Regions from separate parts of the Pseudoalteromonas sp. APC 3694 genome, predicted to be linked through region 1. Evidence: predicted binding sites of a transcription regulator. Region 1 holds the regulator's gene; the other holds the start of a gene.

Region 1 (8,318 bases):
AGACTGGCGTGAAGGAAAAAGATTTTGTTTTGACGAAGTATCATTAAAAGAAGTTACAGGTATAGATATTGGACACGCATTCAAAAGTAAAGAGTTCGAAAGTGATGGAGTTAGGTTACTTAGAGGACAAAATATTGAACCCGGATCTTTAAGGTGGTCTGAAACTAAATACTTTCCAGAAGAGAAATTGGAAAAATATGCTCATTTATTTATAAATAAAGGGGATATTATTTTAGCTATGGATCGGCCAATTGTTAGCGCAGGTTTAAAGTTAGCTAAAGCCAAAGCTAGTGACCTACCATGTGTTTTAGTGCAGCGAGTCGCTAGGTTTAAACCTAGCAGCAAGATATTAAATGACTTTTTGTACTACTCCCTTTTAGCTCCAAGTTTTAGTAATTATTTACTGCCAAATCAGACTGGTAGTGACATACCACATATTAGTGGAAAACAAATATTAGAATACAAGATAAAGTTACCAAAAACAGAGGAACAAATTGAAATAGCTAGGCGACTAGAAGAATTCATGATTTACGCTGCTGCAATTGAAAAGCAATACAGAGCAGCAAAGCTTCGTGTCGATAAAGTGACTCAATCAATACTAGCAAGAGCATTTAGCGGAAAGTTATTTTCACCTATATCTGAAGATGAAAGAGAAGAAGTTGAAGTACAAGCGCAGAATTCAAAGTCAAAGCAGACAAAGACTGAAAGAACAGAAATAGCTCAGGAAAATACGAAAGCCCAAGCTGACAAAATTGCGTATAACCTTAGATCAAAAATCAAAGTAGATTCCACTCCCATTATTGAGGATAACCCAGAACAAACTGGCGAAGTCTTCACGCTTCTAAAAAGTAAAAGCAAAGGCATATCTGCTCAGGCATTATTTGATGAGTTATCTGACAATACTTTCAGCGCTATTGATGATCTTTTCAGTGAGTTAAAAAAGCTTATTGAACAAAAAATGGTTATTCAAGCTGGTGAAGGTGACAACAGTACTTTTAAGGTGACTAACAAGTGAAGGTAGATTTTTTAAAAATCAGGGATGGCTTTAAAAATATCCACAACTTAGCAATAGATTTTGACGATAAAGAGCTATTAACGGTTCTTATCGGTAGAAACGGCTCAGGAAAATCGAATGTTATTGAAGCCTTAGTTCGTATTTTCAGGGCATTAGATCTTGGAGAAGAACTAGCGCCTTTTAGCTATAAATTAATCTATTCATTAGGCGCTAATAATGAAAAGCGCATTGAAGTTGATGCCTCACCAGATTATGGCACTACTCCTCATCAACAACACAAAATAAAGGTTTCGATTAAGCAAGCAGATAATAGCTATTCGAAACTTGAAACAGTGGCTCTGTCAAAGGTCAAGCGAGATAAAAATGGGGCTTCCGAGTACTTACCTCAACACCTTTTCGCTTATTACTCGGGGCCAAGTGATAGGTTAGAAGATTTGTTTAAAACACATAGAAACAAGTTTTATCATAAGCTTTTGTATAACAAAGTAAAAATTGAAGATGAAGTTCGCCCTTTATTTTATGCAAAACCCTATCACAGTCAGTATGTATTGCTTGCATTCTTCTTAAACCAACAGCAGCGTGTTGGCCGTGAATTCTTAGCTGAACAATTGGGTATAAAAGATTTTCATTCTGTTCATTTTGTATTTCGCAGGCCTGAATGGGGGAAAAATAATAAGAGAGATATCTTTTGGGGCGCTCGTGGCGTAGTTCGTGACTTTTTAGACAGGTTACTTCCTTATAGTTATGGACCAGTAAAGTCGACAAGAGAAGAAGCAACATCGTTAACAGGTAAAGGCGTTGCAAATGAATTCGTACATTTGTTTTTACCCGATATATACGGTTTAAAAAAAGTAGCTAAAGGCCTAAAGCCGAAAGACTTTTTTAAAATGCTAGAAAGTACATTACTTTCTGAGCTTATTGATAGCGTAAATATCAAAGTTAAATTACATAACGATGAAATTGTCAGCTTTAGTGAATTAAGTGAAGGTGAGCAACAGTTATTAACCGTATTAGGTCTTTTAGAATTTACTGTTGAAGATGATTCATTGTTTTTATTGGATGAACCAGATACTCACTTAAATCCAGCATGGGCGGCCAAGTATCATACTTTTCTTAAACGCTTTATACCGAATCAAAAATTCTGCCATATCTTAATGGTAACCCATCACCCACTAGCGATTGCTGAATTAGATAAAAAGCAAATACAAGTAATACGTAATAATACCGATGGCTTGTCGATAGCTGAAGTACCTGCTGAAAGCCCAATAGGAATGGGCGTTAATGGCATACTAACCAGTGACATGTTTGGTATGGCAACAACGCTAGATAGACACACAAGCGGTGTTATTGAGAAACGTAGAACGTTACTTGAAAAAGAGACTTTAAGTGAAAATGAAACCAAAGAATTAAGAAAACTAAATGGTTCGTTAGAGCGGTTAGGATACGGCTATACCCACCCAGATGAAGATTATAGGCAGTTCCTTATCGCTAGAAAAAGAGCAATGGACGATTTAGACTCGAAAGGTATAGATGATACGCAGTATCGTTTGAATATTATTGAAAATATATTAAAGACAAAAGGACTGGCTTAATTGCGACATATAGACATTAATTTAATTGATGCATGCAAACCTGTTAACTGGGATGTGGATGCTAGACAATGGTTAACTGAAGTTAGGAATGCACAGGACAAGTCAGCAGAATTTACGCGGCTTGGTAGTAAATGGTCACCATTTAAGGACAACTTTATTAATCAATTTGGTGATAAATGTTGGTATTCAGAAGTACCAAGGATTAACACTGATTTCAATGTTGATCACTTTCGCCCCAAGGGTGCTGTGAAGAAAGCCAAAAAGACTTATGCCATGAGAGTGGTAGGTGGACAATCACAAAAACATTCTGGCTATTGGTGGTTAGCATTCGAGCCAAAAAATTATCGATATTCATGTCAATACGCCAATCAACCAAGAGATAATGGTGGAAAACATGATTACTTCCCACTTCAAGATGAAAGCACCAGAGTATGGAGTCAATGTTCGCTAACAAACCATAATGCTGAAGTTCCTGTTCTTATCGATCCATGCGTACTTGCCGATGTTCAATTATTCTCATTTGAAAAATCTCCCGGTATGGCACACTCAAGATTCGACCAAGCAACTGATAAAACAAAATACGAAAGAGTACGGACGAGCGCCAAATGCTATAACCTAAATCACAAAACGGTGAAAGGTAAACGACTAGAAGTAATCACATCTGTTCAGCAAGACTTAAAGCTACTAGAAAGCATTCATGGATTACCGCAGGCGAGTAAACAAGCTATGCAGGTCCATGTAAACAACGCTGAAAATAGACTGGTTGATGCTTGTGATAGAAAATCCCCATTTTCAGCCGCCGCAGTAGCTTTTGTTAAGCCTAAAAAAGTAGAGCCTTGGTTGGCTAATATTTTAAATAGGTTAGATCTCAGTGATTGAGATCTAATAACAGGAAATAAAGAACCCAATTTTTAGCCTTGTTTGATTTAATGCTTAGTTTAAGTTGTGCGCGCCTTACTGCATTTGAGAATTGTAACTTAGCAAAAAGAATGATTAATAACTGTGTGAAGCTGGCGTCAACCAAGAGATTCACCCATTTGGAAAAAAATTCACTGAATCTGAAACCTACAACGGCATATAAGGCATTAATTTATATTTGCGATTTTTAAATAACTGTATATACTCACAGTTAATTGTACTGTATGGAAAACCAGTTGTATGCGACCATTAACGAAACGCCAAGCGCAAATACTCGAACTCATTAAAGTGTTTATTAAAGACACTGGTATGCCTCCTACACGTGCCGAAATTGCACAAACACTGGGTTTTAAAAGTGCAAATGCTGCAGAAGAACACTTAAAAGCATTGGCCAAAAAAGGTGTTATTAAAATGAAGCCAGGCGCGAGTCGCGGAATTCAGCTTGTTGAAGAAGAGGAGCCAGAGCAGTTAGGCTTACCTTTAATTGGCAGGGTGGCTGCCGGTGAGCCAATATTGGCGCAACAGCATGTAGAAAGCCACTGTAAAATTGACCCTTTAATGTTTAAACCTGCGGCCGATTTTTTATTGCGTGTTAACGGTATGAGTATGAAAGACATTGGTATTATGGATGGTGATTTACTTGCTGTGCATAAAACCCAAGTTGCCGAAAATGGACAAGTTATTGTTGCCCGTGTTGACGACGATGTAACCGTGAAGCGTTTAGAAAAAGCGGGCAGAAAAGTACTCTTACATGCTGAAAATGATGAGTTTTCAGCTATTGAGGTTGATTTAGAAAATGAGTCGTTCAATATTGAAGGCTTAGCGGTAGGTGTTATTCGTAACGCTGACTGGATGTAGTATTAAAGCATAATTTAGCGCTTAATGGTGATTAGGCGCTGGGTTTGTTAGCAGCACAATGTCTAACTTATCAAATGTATGACTATATGTTGTTAAGTGCTCCCCCTATCATAAATAAAATCACTAAATACTTTATAAATAAACAAATTTACTCTGCTTTTTTAAGTTAACAATTTTTTATATTTCTATCCTGTAATTTCAATACACCCCTTACTAAACCTGACTCTTAGATTAATTGCCTGACTAGTTGCTATTTTTTTAGCTGCGCATTTTAAAAAATTCACCTTGTCTATTTTTCATACTCACCTTGCTTATTGTTTATTTTTTAACTAGTTATTAAAGAGCTGGAATAAAAATAACTCACAGCTTAGTCGTTTTGAGAACACACATTTACTAAATCCAGCACCCTTATAAAAAATAAAAATAACGAATAGGCGTTTAAGCCGTATGCCTCTTCGCTTTGCGTCAGCAATAGCATCAAAGGAGCCGTCACATGGGTAAGCTGAGTTCTTCCTTGTGGCTTATATTGTTTGTTTTTTCGCAGAATGTGCTTGCTAATAGCCAATATAATATGCGTAAAGGCGTAACCGATATAAGTAATAATGTATACCAACTGCACATGACTATTTTTTTAATATGTTGTGTGATTGGGGTGATCGTGTTTGCCATTATGTTTTGGGCACTCATTCATCATCGCAAATCTAAAGGGGCTGTCCCTGCCCAATTCCATGAAAGCACCAAAGTAGAAATACTGTGGACTGCGATCCCTTTTGTCATCTTAATTGTTATGGCCATTCCTGCGACTAAAACTTTAATTGCCATGGAGGATGCCAGCAAAGCTGATCTCACCATTAAAATTACAGGCTCACAGTGGAAGTGGCATTACGAATATATGGGAGAGGACGTTGAGTTTTATTCCATGCTAGCTACCCCTCAAAATGAAATAACTAATCTTGCTGATAAAAACCCGAATTATTTACTCGAGGTCGATAAACCGCTGGTACTACCAATTAATCAAAAAGTACGTTTTTTAATGACTTCAGATGATGTTATTCACTCATGGTGGATGCCTGACTTTGCCGTTAAAAAAGATGCAAACCCTGGGTTTATTAACGAAACATGGACCAATATTAATGAGGTTGGTACTTACCGTGGGCAGTGTGCAGAGCTTTGCGGTAAAGATCATGGTTTTATGCCTGTTGTAGTAGAAGCTAAAACAGAAGAAGACTTCAAAACGTGGTTAGCAGAGGCTAAACAAGCCAAGCAAAAAGCAGCTGAAGCAGACGCTGCGTTATTAGACCAAGTTGTACCAAAAGAAGAGCTGATGGCGCTTGGTGAGCAGGTTTATATGGCGAGCTGCGCGGCGTGCCATCAGCCAACAGGATTAGGCTTGCCGGGTGTTTTTCCGGCTCTTAAAGGCAGCCCAATAGTCATAGGTGATATCAAAGGGCATATAGATATTTTGCTCCACGGTAAACCGGGTACGGCTATGCAGTCTTTCGCAAAGCAATTATCAATCAAGCAAATAGCAGCTGTTATTACCTATAAACGCAACGCGTGGGGTAATGACACTGGTGATGTAATTCAACCGAGCGAGATACAAGCGGCACTGGATGCTGATGGGGAGGCTAAATAATGAGTAGCATTGCAGAACAACCTAATACCAATGAGGCTCATCATGCCCATCAACCTGCCACAGGCTTTAAGCGCTGGTTATTTACAACCAACCATAAAGATATAGGTAGCTTATATTTAATTTTTTCACTCACCATGTTTTTGATTGGTGGAGCAATGGCCATGGTTATTCGGGCTGAGTTATTTCAGCCGGGTTTACAATTGGTTGATCCTCACTTTTTTAATCAAATGACCACAGTGCACGGTTTAATCATGGTGTTTGGTGCAGTAATGCCTGCATTTACTGGATTGGCAAACTGGATGATTCCGTTAATGATTGGTGCGCCAGATATGGCATTACCGAGAATGAACAACTGGAGCTTCTGGATTTTACCATTTGCGTTTTTGATTTTGTTAGCGTCATTGTTTATGCCTGGTGGCGGTCCTGCATTTGGTTGGACCTTTTACGCGCCGCTTTCCACCACTTATAGTAACGACAACACAGCAATGTTTGTATTTGCTGTGCATATTATGGGTATTAGTTCGATTATGGGGGCCATTAATGTGGTGGTCACCATAGTAAATATGCGTGCTCCGGGTATGACGTGGATGAAGCTGCCGTTATTTGTGTGGACATGGTTGATCACGGCGTTTTTACTTATTGCAGTTATGCCGGTACTTGCTGGTGCAGTTACTATGGTGCTCACCGATAAATACTTCGCGACCAGTTTCTTTGATGCCGCTGGTGGTGGCGATCCGGTGATGTTCCAACATATTTTTTGGTTTTTTGGTCACCCTGAAGTTTATATTATGATTTTGCCTGCCTTTGGCATTATTTCTACGATTGTTCCCACCTTTTCACGTAAAAAACTATTTGGTTATGCCTCTATGGTGTATGCCACCTCCTCCATTGCCTTGTTGAGCTTTATTGTGTGGGCGCATCATATGTTTACCACTGGTATGCCCGTGGCGGGTGAGTTGTTTTTTATGTACGCGACTATGCTGATATCGGTACCTACCGGCGTAAAAGTATTTAACTGGGTAGCGACTATGTGGCGCGGGTCTATTAGCTTTGAAGTGCCAATGCTGTTTAGTATCGCATTTATTGTGTTGTTTACTTTAGGTGGTTTTTCGGGGTTGATGCTAGCGATTACACCTGCCGATTTCCAATATCATGATACCTATTTTGTGGTTGCACACTTTCATTATGTACTCGTAACGGGCGCGGTGTTTTCTATTATGGCGGGGGCTTATTATTGGCTGCCAAAATGGACCGGAAACATGTTCAATATTACCTTAGCAAAATGGCATTTTTGGTTGTCGTTAATAAGTGTAAATGTGCTGTTTTTCCCAATGCATTTTGTTGGGTTAGCCGGTATGCCACGCCGTATTCCAGATTATGCGCTACAGTTTGCTGATTTTAACGCCATTATTAGTATAGGTGGGTTTGCCTTTGGTTTATCGCAATTATTATTTGTGGTGGTTGTGTATAAATGTGCAAAAGGGGGCGACAAAGTGCCTGCAAAAGTTTGGGATGGAGCTGAGGGGCTTGAATGGGAAGTTGATTCACCTGCGCCTTATCATACGTTCTCAACGCCGCCGGACATTAAATAATGACTCACTTGCCGTTATTAAAAAAGTTGGTGGTGATTTGCATTGCAATGTTTGCATTTGCATTTGCCATGGTCCCTTTGTATGACGTGTTTTGCGATATAACGGGGCTTAATGGTAAGCCCTCGTTAGAGCAGGCACAGCAAAGTACCTTGGTCACTGAAAATAGAGAAGTCAGCGTTAGTTTCACTACGCATGCGCAAAGTGGTGCGCCTTTTGAAGTTAAATCTAAAGAGTACAGTGTAGATGTAAAGCCTGGGGCCATGCGTGAAGTTAAGTTTAGCGCTAAAAATAATAGCAATGAAGATAAAGTAATGCAGGCTATACCGTCGGTAGCACCAGGAAAAGCGGCCAAGTATTTACACAAAATAGCGTGTTTTTGCTTTGATCAGCAACCGTTAAAGGCAGGTGAAGAGCTGGAGTTTACATTATTGTTTTATGTAGATACTGAATTACCCAGTGATGTAGAAGAGTTAACCCTGTCTTATACCGTATTTGATATTAGCGAGCGGCTAGTAGCCAGTAATAACTAGCTTATAAAACTAGTGAAAAACTAGGAGCAAATAAAATGAATCAAAAATATGAACATTATTATGTACCAGAGCAAAGTCCATGGCCCATTATAGGGGCGGTTGCGTTGTTTTTTATCGCGGTAGGCGCAGCCTTAACCGTAATGGATATGGGCAAAGAGGGTGGTAATGGCGTTTACT
Region 2 (8,318 bases), on a different contig from region 1:
CTTTAATATGTTAATTGGTAAAAATAACACAGAGCTTTTAGCAAAAATGGGAAGCGCTGTAGGGATGAGTGATATAAAGTTAACTCAGTGCTTAAAGCCTGAGCCATTTAATATTCGTGATGATAAAAACCACATTCCACTGACTGTCATTGATAACTGTGAACTAGCAGTCCGTCGACGAATTCAAAATACCAACACCGAGCTATCAAACCCTCAAATGGATGCGGTGGCATTTTATGAAGATTTACAAAATGAAGCTATCCACCAGCCATTACATTTGTTTAGTGCCTAATTATATGTGTTCAATTGCTGCTTTATACATGCCATTTGATTGTAATAAACTGTGTTTATAGTAGAAAGTAACTATTGATTTTATAGATGCTTTATTTTAATAACTGATTTAATATAAAAAAAGCATCCAAAATTTAAATGCAATTGCTATAATGGCGCAAATGGTATGACATTAAATGCCATTATCATTAAACCAAGGTAATTAGGAACGTAATGAAGAAAACATTCACGCTGAATCATGAGAAAATCAAATACCCTCGTATGGTTGATGCTGCAAAGCATGAAGTGAAAAAATATTTGAAAAGAGAACGTAATAAAACTTTACCTGTTGATGCCGACTACTGGGCATTTGATTGTAAGTTTGGTAACACGGTTGAAGAAGCCAAAGTGGTTCACGTTGCTGAAATTAACAATCACATCAGTGAAATTGAAAAGCAAGGTTTAACTTCTTTTTACTTAGAGATTTTAGCAAGACCTGCACAGCGTCAAGATTTCGATGAAGATGATGGCGAGTAAAACGCTAATTTGCGTTTAGTGTAGTTTTTGAAAATGGGCCTTGTGGCCCATTTTTTGTAGCTGTTATTTATACACTATGACACTTTTTATACTTTTTATTACTGCCGCAAGGGCACGTATCATTGCGTTTTACTTTAATATCGGCAACCGGTGTAATCTCACCATCAAGGTATCGCCATTGTCCATCTTCTTTAATAAACCTTGAATTTTCTGCCAACTCGCAATATAAATCTTGATAAAAGTAGTGAGCTTTAAATGTAACAAACCCTGTTTCATCATTATAACCAGAGTCTAATATGGTTAAGTTTATAAAACGGCAATTATTTGCAAAATCTTTAATTTCTGAAATTGAGTTTTCAGCTTGTTTTTCTTTTGCATAACTTTCACGAACAAAAACCGCGTTTTTAACAGCATAAGCACTGTAGCGTGCACGCATAAGTTGCTCTGGTGTGTGTGGCTGTTTGGTTTTTAAATGAAAAGGCTCGCAGCAATCAGCATAAGGTTGCTGACTGCCACAAAAACATAATAGGGCGTTAGAAGTCATGATAAATGTACTGTGTATTAAAACGCTAGTTTATCAAGCTTATTGCGTAAGTGAAATCTCAGAATGAGCGCTTTTTTTGCTAAAGCAATACAACTTAGTGCGCGTATGGCTCAAGTTTAATGATAACTGCGACAGTTGTTGGTTATTTATTATGTCAGTCCAGGTGATCACCGCCGCAAAATTTCCATTGTGAAGTGCAGAATTTAAAACATACTCTAAATTAACTAAATGTTTTTGACGAATAACCAGTAATTTACTGGTATCAATTGAGCATGAATCAAGTAGCGCTTTGCTCGGTACGTTATCTGGTGCTATTAACAGTGTCCATGCGTTTAGGCTGTTGTATTGGTGTAATACTTTTAATAACTCAAACGTTGCTGAAATTTCATCTTCAATTTGTACAACGTTAACACAATCTGATTGGTCATCTTGTTGATAGCTTTTAACTGTTCTTACGGTAATTGGCTGTAACATAATCTTCTCACTCACTGGGTTTTTATACAGTACATTCATACAGTAGTTTATACAGTTGTTTGGTGCAAGTGTTTTTTTGCTATTTTTTTGTACAGTTATTTATCTTAAAACGCGATAGTTACTATAAATATATAAATAATCTATATATAACAATGGTTTAATTTTTATTGAAAGTTAATGCCCACAGAATTAATTTTAAGGCTGGGAACAAATAAATACAGATGAACAGGGGGTATACAGTAGTTTAAATTAATTAAGCGTGCTTGTTTTGGCTATAAATGCTTAATTAATTTACAGATGGAATGAGTTGCTGGGCAGTGAAATTATTTTTCGCTACTAGGAGGGATCAAATGTGAGAATTGTAACTGGTGAATTTGTTCATACAGGCTGGCTGCGTAGCATTGAGCATCTTTAAGTCGTTTGGTACTAATATGTTTTCGTATATCGCTCATTGCTTCTATGGCAGGTTCATAGCCTTGACTACCGGCTAAGCTAAGCCACGCAGCACCATGAAATACACTTTGCGGCACACCTTGTCCTTTTATAAAAAACAGCCCTAAATAAAACTGCGCGCGATAATTTCCTGCCATTGCTGCCAAACGCATCCATTTTGCGGCTAATGCGCTTTGTTCATTTTTAAGGTAATAAAGGGCTTTATTTAATGTGTCTTGATCGGTGTTTTTAGAGCTCGCAGGGAGATTTGCATCGCTTGGTTGCGTTACAAAAGAAAGAATGTTGTCTAATTGTTGCTCTAAGTCTTGGCCACTTGGTGTCGTTTTGATCATGCTACTTCGTTTGTTATTTTAATCACTTAGCTAGTTTAGTATATAGCAAGGTAAAATGTCCTCTAAAAAGTTATTTTTATGCTAAAATCTCGCCACTTTTTACAACCACAAGTTTATTATGCTCGAAGCCTTATTCAAAATCCGTGCAAATGATTCTTCGGTTCGCCGTGAATGTATTGCCGGTATGACTACATTTATTACGATGGTTTATATCGTATTCGTTAACCCAGCTATGCTTGCTGAAGCGGGTATGGACCAAGGTGCTGCCTTTGTTGCCACCTGTATTGCAGCTGCAATAGGGTGTTTTATTATGGGTTTGTGGGCCAATTACCCACTGGCATTGGCACCGGGTATGGGATTAAATGCATTTTTTACCTATGGTGTTGTATTAGGTATGGGTTATAGCTGGCAAGCTGCGTTGGGTGCGGTATTTATGTCAGGGTGTATATTTTTAATTCTAAGCTTATTTAAGGTGCGAGAGTGGATTATTAATGCAATCCCTCTGGTGCTCAAGCAAGCAATAGCAACGGGTATTGGCGCATTTTTAGCTCTCATCGCACTTAAAAGTGCCGGTATTATTGTATCAAGTCCTGCAACACTGGTGCAGTTGGGTGATATTACCTCGCCTGGTCCTTTATTGGCTATTTTCAGCTTTTTTGTTATTGCTGCACTGCTTTATCGCGATTTTAAAAGTGGCGTGCTGATCAGTATTTTACTAGTCACCGCGATTGCTGTGTCTATGGGGTTAGTGGAGTATCATGGTGTTATTGCAATGCCACCTTCTATCATGCCGACCTTTATGCAGCTGGACTTTAGTGCCGCGTTTGAACTGTCGATGTTGAGTGTTATTTTTGCGTTTTTATTCGTTGATTTGTTTGATACCTCAGGCACGTTAGTTGCGGTAACTCAGAAAGCTGGTTTAGCAGATAAAAACGGTAATATGCCGCGTTTAGGTCGTGCATTAAGCGCTGACAGCACAGCTACCATTGCAGGTGCAATGCTCGGTACTTCAACAACCACGTCATACATTGAGTCTGTTGCAGGTGTATCTGTTGGTGGTCGAACTGGTTTGACCGCTGTGGTTGTGGGTTGCTGCTTTTTACTGATGATGTTTTTTGCGCCTTTAGCTCAAATGGTGCCTGCATACGCAACCGCGGGAGCTATTTTATATGTATCTGTATTGATGCTACAAAACTTAAAGTTTGTAAATTGGGACGACATGACTGATGCAATTCCGGTGAGTGTTGTATTATTAATGACACCGCTGACGTTCTCAATTGCACACGGTATTGCACTTGGTTTTATTTCTTATACGGCGGTAAAAGTGCTGTGTGGCAAAAAAGATCAGGTAAGCATTAGTGTTTGGATTTTAACTGCCTTGTTTATTGTTAAGTTCGCATTTTTATCTTAATGCAGGCAGCTTGTTAGAATATGTATATGTCCTAGTATGTAAACACAAAGTGGGGCAAAATCCTATTCAAAAAAAGCCCATGCAACTGCATGGGCTTTTTTATTTAGAAAGGAGTTACCATTTCTTTTTAGGTGCAAATAATACGTCTAAATCATCTTGCTCTTGTTCGTTCTTTTTCTTCAATGATGTAGCATTTGATGCCTTGAGTTCATTACTTATCGTTTCAAGGTAGCCTTCAACTTCAGCTCGTTTTGCCGTAATGTAATCGTCATTAAATGAAACACTGTTAAGTGTGGCAGCTGCTTTTTCAAAGTACTGCCTAGCAGAGCCTATCATTCCAGCTGTTTGCGCTGATAACCCTCGTTTTATTTGGCTTTCAATGTTGATTCTTAAGTGTAGCTTTTCAAGGCTTTTGTCTTCTGCAATAAATACCTGGCTGTCTACTTTGCCTTTATTATGCTCAGAACGAATAATAGTGCGTAACTTTTTAATGCCTTGTATCAGCGATATCAGTTGTTTGTCGTTACCTGGTAATACAAAGCCATCTGAACCGTCTTGAATTGGGTTTTGTAGTCGCTCTTTTGCTTCTTTTAAGCGGTTTTTTAGTCCACTACCTCCGCTTGAAATAGACACCATTTGACTGAGCGCATCATGAATTCGTCGTTGTAATATTCGCTGAGTTGCCTCTGAAAGTGGAATGTTGGCGCTATTCATTAATGCTTCTTCGGTTTCTTCAATGATTGCTTTTTGTTTTGTTAACTCTTTGCGTCGTTCAGCTTCTTGTTTTTCTTTGTGTTGCTGAACAGCACTAACCGATAGTGCAATGACTATAAGTGCAACAATTAATACAATTATAATGGAAACTATCATGTTATAATTCTCAAATTCTTAACCTTATTATCTAATCTTACATTAAATATATAAAAGGTGGGAAACTTTGCTCAGATTAACTGAAAAAAGCGTCACCATAAAGCGTTTAAATCTTAATATGTTATGTTTCGATTGCTGATAATCATTGCTACCTCAAGTTTATTTATTGTGTTAACCTGAAATTTCAACAAATTAATTGTTATATTATGTAACATTAATCAGCCTTTTATATAGCTACCTATAGTTAGGGTGCGCTTTTATCTGTCAATGTGAATTATAACGAAACTACATAGCCATGAAATTACAACAACTTAGATATATCGTAGAAGTTCAAAATCATAAATTAAATGTTTCAGCTACGGCTGAGAGTTTATTTACCTCCCAGCCTGGTATTTCTAAGCAAGTACGTATGTTAGAAGATGAGCTCGGTGTACAAATTTTTGGCCGCAGTGGTAAGCATTTAACTCATGTTACAGGCGCTGGCGAGGAAATCATTAACATATCACGCGAAATACTCTCAAAAGTTGAGGGTATTAAAGCGGTTGCGAATGAACATACTTTACCGGATCAAGGCAAACTTAATATTGCTACCACGCATACACAAGCACGGTATGCGTTACCGAGTGTAATTAAAGGCTTTACTCAAAAATACCCTGCGGTATCACTGCATATGCATCAAGGTACACCACAGCAAATTTCTGATGCAGCCGCTCGCGGTGATGCTGACTTTGCCATTGCCACAGAAGCGCTTCATTTATATTCAGATTTAGTAATGCTGCCTTGCTACCATTGGAATCGTAGTATTGTGGTTGCTAAAGATCATCCCCTTGCGAAAAAAGTGGATAATTTAACAGTGGCTGATATAGCCCAATACCCACTCATTACTTACGTATTTGGCTTTACAGGTCGTTCGGAGCTCGACAAAGCATTTAATGCTTACGGATTAGAGCCACATATTGTATTTACTGCCACCGATGCCGATGTCATTAAAACGTATGTGCGTTTAGGGCTAGGTGTGGGTGTGGTTGCATCTATGGCAATTGATCAGGTAAACGACAGCGACTTAGTGTGCATTGATGCTAGCCATTTATTTGAGGCGAGCACGACTAAAATTGGTTTTAGAAAGGGCAGCTTTTTACGCACCTACATGTATGACTTTATCGAACGTTTTGCACCGCATTTAACTAAAGAGCGAGTAGAGCGTGCGAGTTTACTGCGAAATCAAGAAGATGTTGATAAGTTATTTACTGATATTGAATTGCCGGTTAAGTAACCGCCATAAACAGCAATGAGAAGCCGCTTAGTTTTGCAACTAAGCGGCTTTTTTTGTGCTATGTAATTAACCTGAACTGTGGATAATAAATCCATCTTAAGCAGCTATTTTCAGCGTTAACTGCGTTGAATTTACTTGCAATAGGCTAGCTATTGACGCGTAATTTCGCCTTGTTTTCACTAAAAATCTCTAGCTTGAGAAAATAAACATAAATATCATTTTGATTCAATATGTTAGTAAATCTCTTAACCAGAGTTCAGGTTAATTAGCACTCGATAATATTAACGGCCAGTCCACCGCGAGCGGTTTCTTTGTATTTTGTTTTCATATCGTTACCCGTATCGAGCATGGTTTTTATTACTTTATCCAGCGATACTTTTTGCTCACCACTACCGCGTATAGCAAGGCGCGACGCATTAATTGCTTTAATAGCGCCCATTGCATTACGTTCAATACAGGGGACTTGCACTAAGCCGCCAACAGGGTCACAGGTTAACCCTAAGTTATGTTCCATACCAATTTCAGCGGCATTTTCTACGTGTACAACGTTACCACCAACAATTTCAGTAAGTGCGCCTGCGGCCATTGAACAAGCAACACCGACTTCGCCTTGGCAACCCACTTCAGCACCAGAAATAGAGGCATTCTTTTTATATAAAATGCCTATTGCAGCGGCAGTTAATAAGTAGCGGGTAGCAATATCACGGTCTACTTCTTTAATAAAAGTATGATAATACATTAATACTGCAGGTAAAATTCCGGCTGCGCCATTTGTGGGGGCAGTTACTACACGTCCTCCGGCTGCATTTTCTTCGTTTACAGCTAATGCGAATAAATCAACCCAGTCCATGGCGCGCAGTGGATCGTTACTGACTTCTACATTAAGCTTTAAATATAAGCTTGGCGCACGGCGTTTTACTTTTAATCCGCCAGGTAAAATACCTTCGGTGCGCATACCTCGCTCAATACAGGCTTTCATTACTTGCCAAATATTAAATAGCTCATCTTTAATGGCTTCTTCACTGCGTAACGTTTTTTCGTTTTTCATCATTAACGTTGATACGCTGTAACCCGACTCTTTACACATTTCGAGTAATTCTTTAGCCGAGCCAAACGGGAACGGGGCTGGGTTTTCTTCACGGATATCTAAAGCGGCTTGTTTTTCTTTTTCAAACTCTTCATCCGTAACAATAAATCCGCCACCAATAGAGTAGTAAACTTTGCTATATACTTTTTCGCCATTGTTATAGGCAATAATTTCCATTGCGTTGGAATGTTTAGGGAGTGTCTTTCTGCGATGAAAAACAATCGCGCCCTGCTTAGGGAATTTAGCTTTGTGAGTTTGGTTTAGGTAAATAACCTGTTCTTTTTCAATTTTAGCGAGTATGTCATCCACTAAATCGGCATCAATGGTTTCAGGATCATAACCGGCTAAGCCAAGTATTACTGCTTTTCCCGAACCGTGGCCAACACCTGTTTGGCCCAGTGAGCCGTAAAGCTCTACTTTTACATCGGTCACATTTGCTAATAGTTGTTGCTCGTTTAGGTCATTAACAAATAAGCGTGATGCACGCATTGGGCCAACGGTATGTGACGATGAAGGGCCAATACCAATGCTAAACATATCAAATGCACTGATCATAATGTGTGTCTCTACTTAGTTTTCTCAGCATTAAGCTGTTCTTTGAACGGTCGACTATAATAACGTGGAAACGCAGGTGTGTAACCCTTATTAGTAAAGATTTAAACTGGTATGGCGAGTTGTTTTGTAAAGTTTTTAATAATGCTGGCTGTGGCTCCCCACAAAAGCCCATGTGGGGTGATAAAGCCATTTAAGGTAATGATTTTTCCACCTCGTTCAAATGGCAAAGGTTGCCAGTTAGCCGCGTTATTCAGCGCTTTTATAGAGAGTAAAAAGCTAGCTTGCACTTCGTTGTGGTCGTTTTCCCACACTGTTTCTTTTTTAATTAAGCCTACAAAGGGGCGTATAGTAAATCCGGTCAGGGTTGAATATTCAGGTAACTGACCTAACACATGGATATTTTGCGGGGCAATGTTTAGCTCCTCGTGTAATTCACGCAGTGCCGTGGTCCGCAGGTTAACATCATTAATTTCAAATTTACCACCTGGTAAACAAATCTCCCCAGGGTGGTG

Evidence for each region. Region 1 encodes LexA, which represses DNA repair genes until DNA is damaged. Its sites were predicted from a motif close to TACTGTATNNNNATACAGTA; they were not measured.
Region 2: the regulator LexA is predicted to act here: its motif matches at 1,851-1,870, upstream of QMA00_RS09385 (SulA-like leucine-rich domain-containing protein).

Annotation. Positions count from the first base shown of each region.
Region 1 is NZ_JASDDE010000031.1:31,854-40,171, reverse strand. Features, by position in the region: gene QMA00_RS11795 (restriction endonuclease subunit S) at 1-1,015, shown strand, start outside; gene QMA00_RS11790 (AAA family ATPase) at 1,012-2,607, shown strand; gene QMA00_RS11785 (hypothetical protein) at 2,608-3,486, shown strand; gene lexA (transcriptional repressor LexA) at 3,766-4,383, shown strand; gene coxB (cytochrome c oxidase subunit II) at 4,877-6,019, shown strand; gene ctaD (cytochrome c oxidase subunit I) at 6,019-7,611, shown strand; gene QMA00_RS11765 (cytochrome c oxidase assembly protein) at 7,611-8,141, shown strand; gene QMA00_RS11760 (cytochrome c oxidase subunit 3) at 8,177-8,318, shown strand, end outside.
Region 2 is NZ_JASDDE010000021.1:52,677-60,994, reverse strand. Features, by position in the region: gene QMA00_RS09400 (VC2046/SO_2500 family protein) at 1-292, shown strand, start outside; gene QMA00_RS09395 (DUF6172 family protein) at 505-807, shown strand; gene QMA00_RS09390 (YchJ family protein) at 875-1,351, opposite strand; gene QMA00_RS09385 (SulA-like leucine-rich domain-containing protein) at 1,391-1,825, opposite strand; gene QMA00_RS09380 (sel1 repeat family protein) at 2,149-2,610, opposite strand; gene QMA00_RS09375 (NCS2 family permease) at 2,729-4,021, shown strand; gene QMA00_RS09370 (hypothetical protein) at 4,136-4,891, opposite strand; gene cysB (HTH-type transcriptional regulator CysB) at 5,187-6,164, shown strand; gene QMA00_RS09360 (L-serine ammonia-lyase) at 6,430-7,806, opposite strand; gene QMA00_RS09355 (CoA pyrophosphatase) at 7,908-8,318, opposite strand, start outside.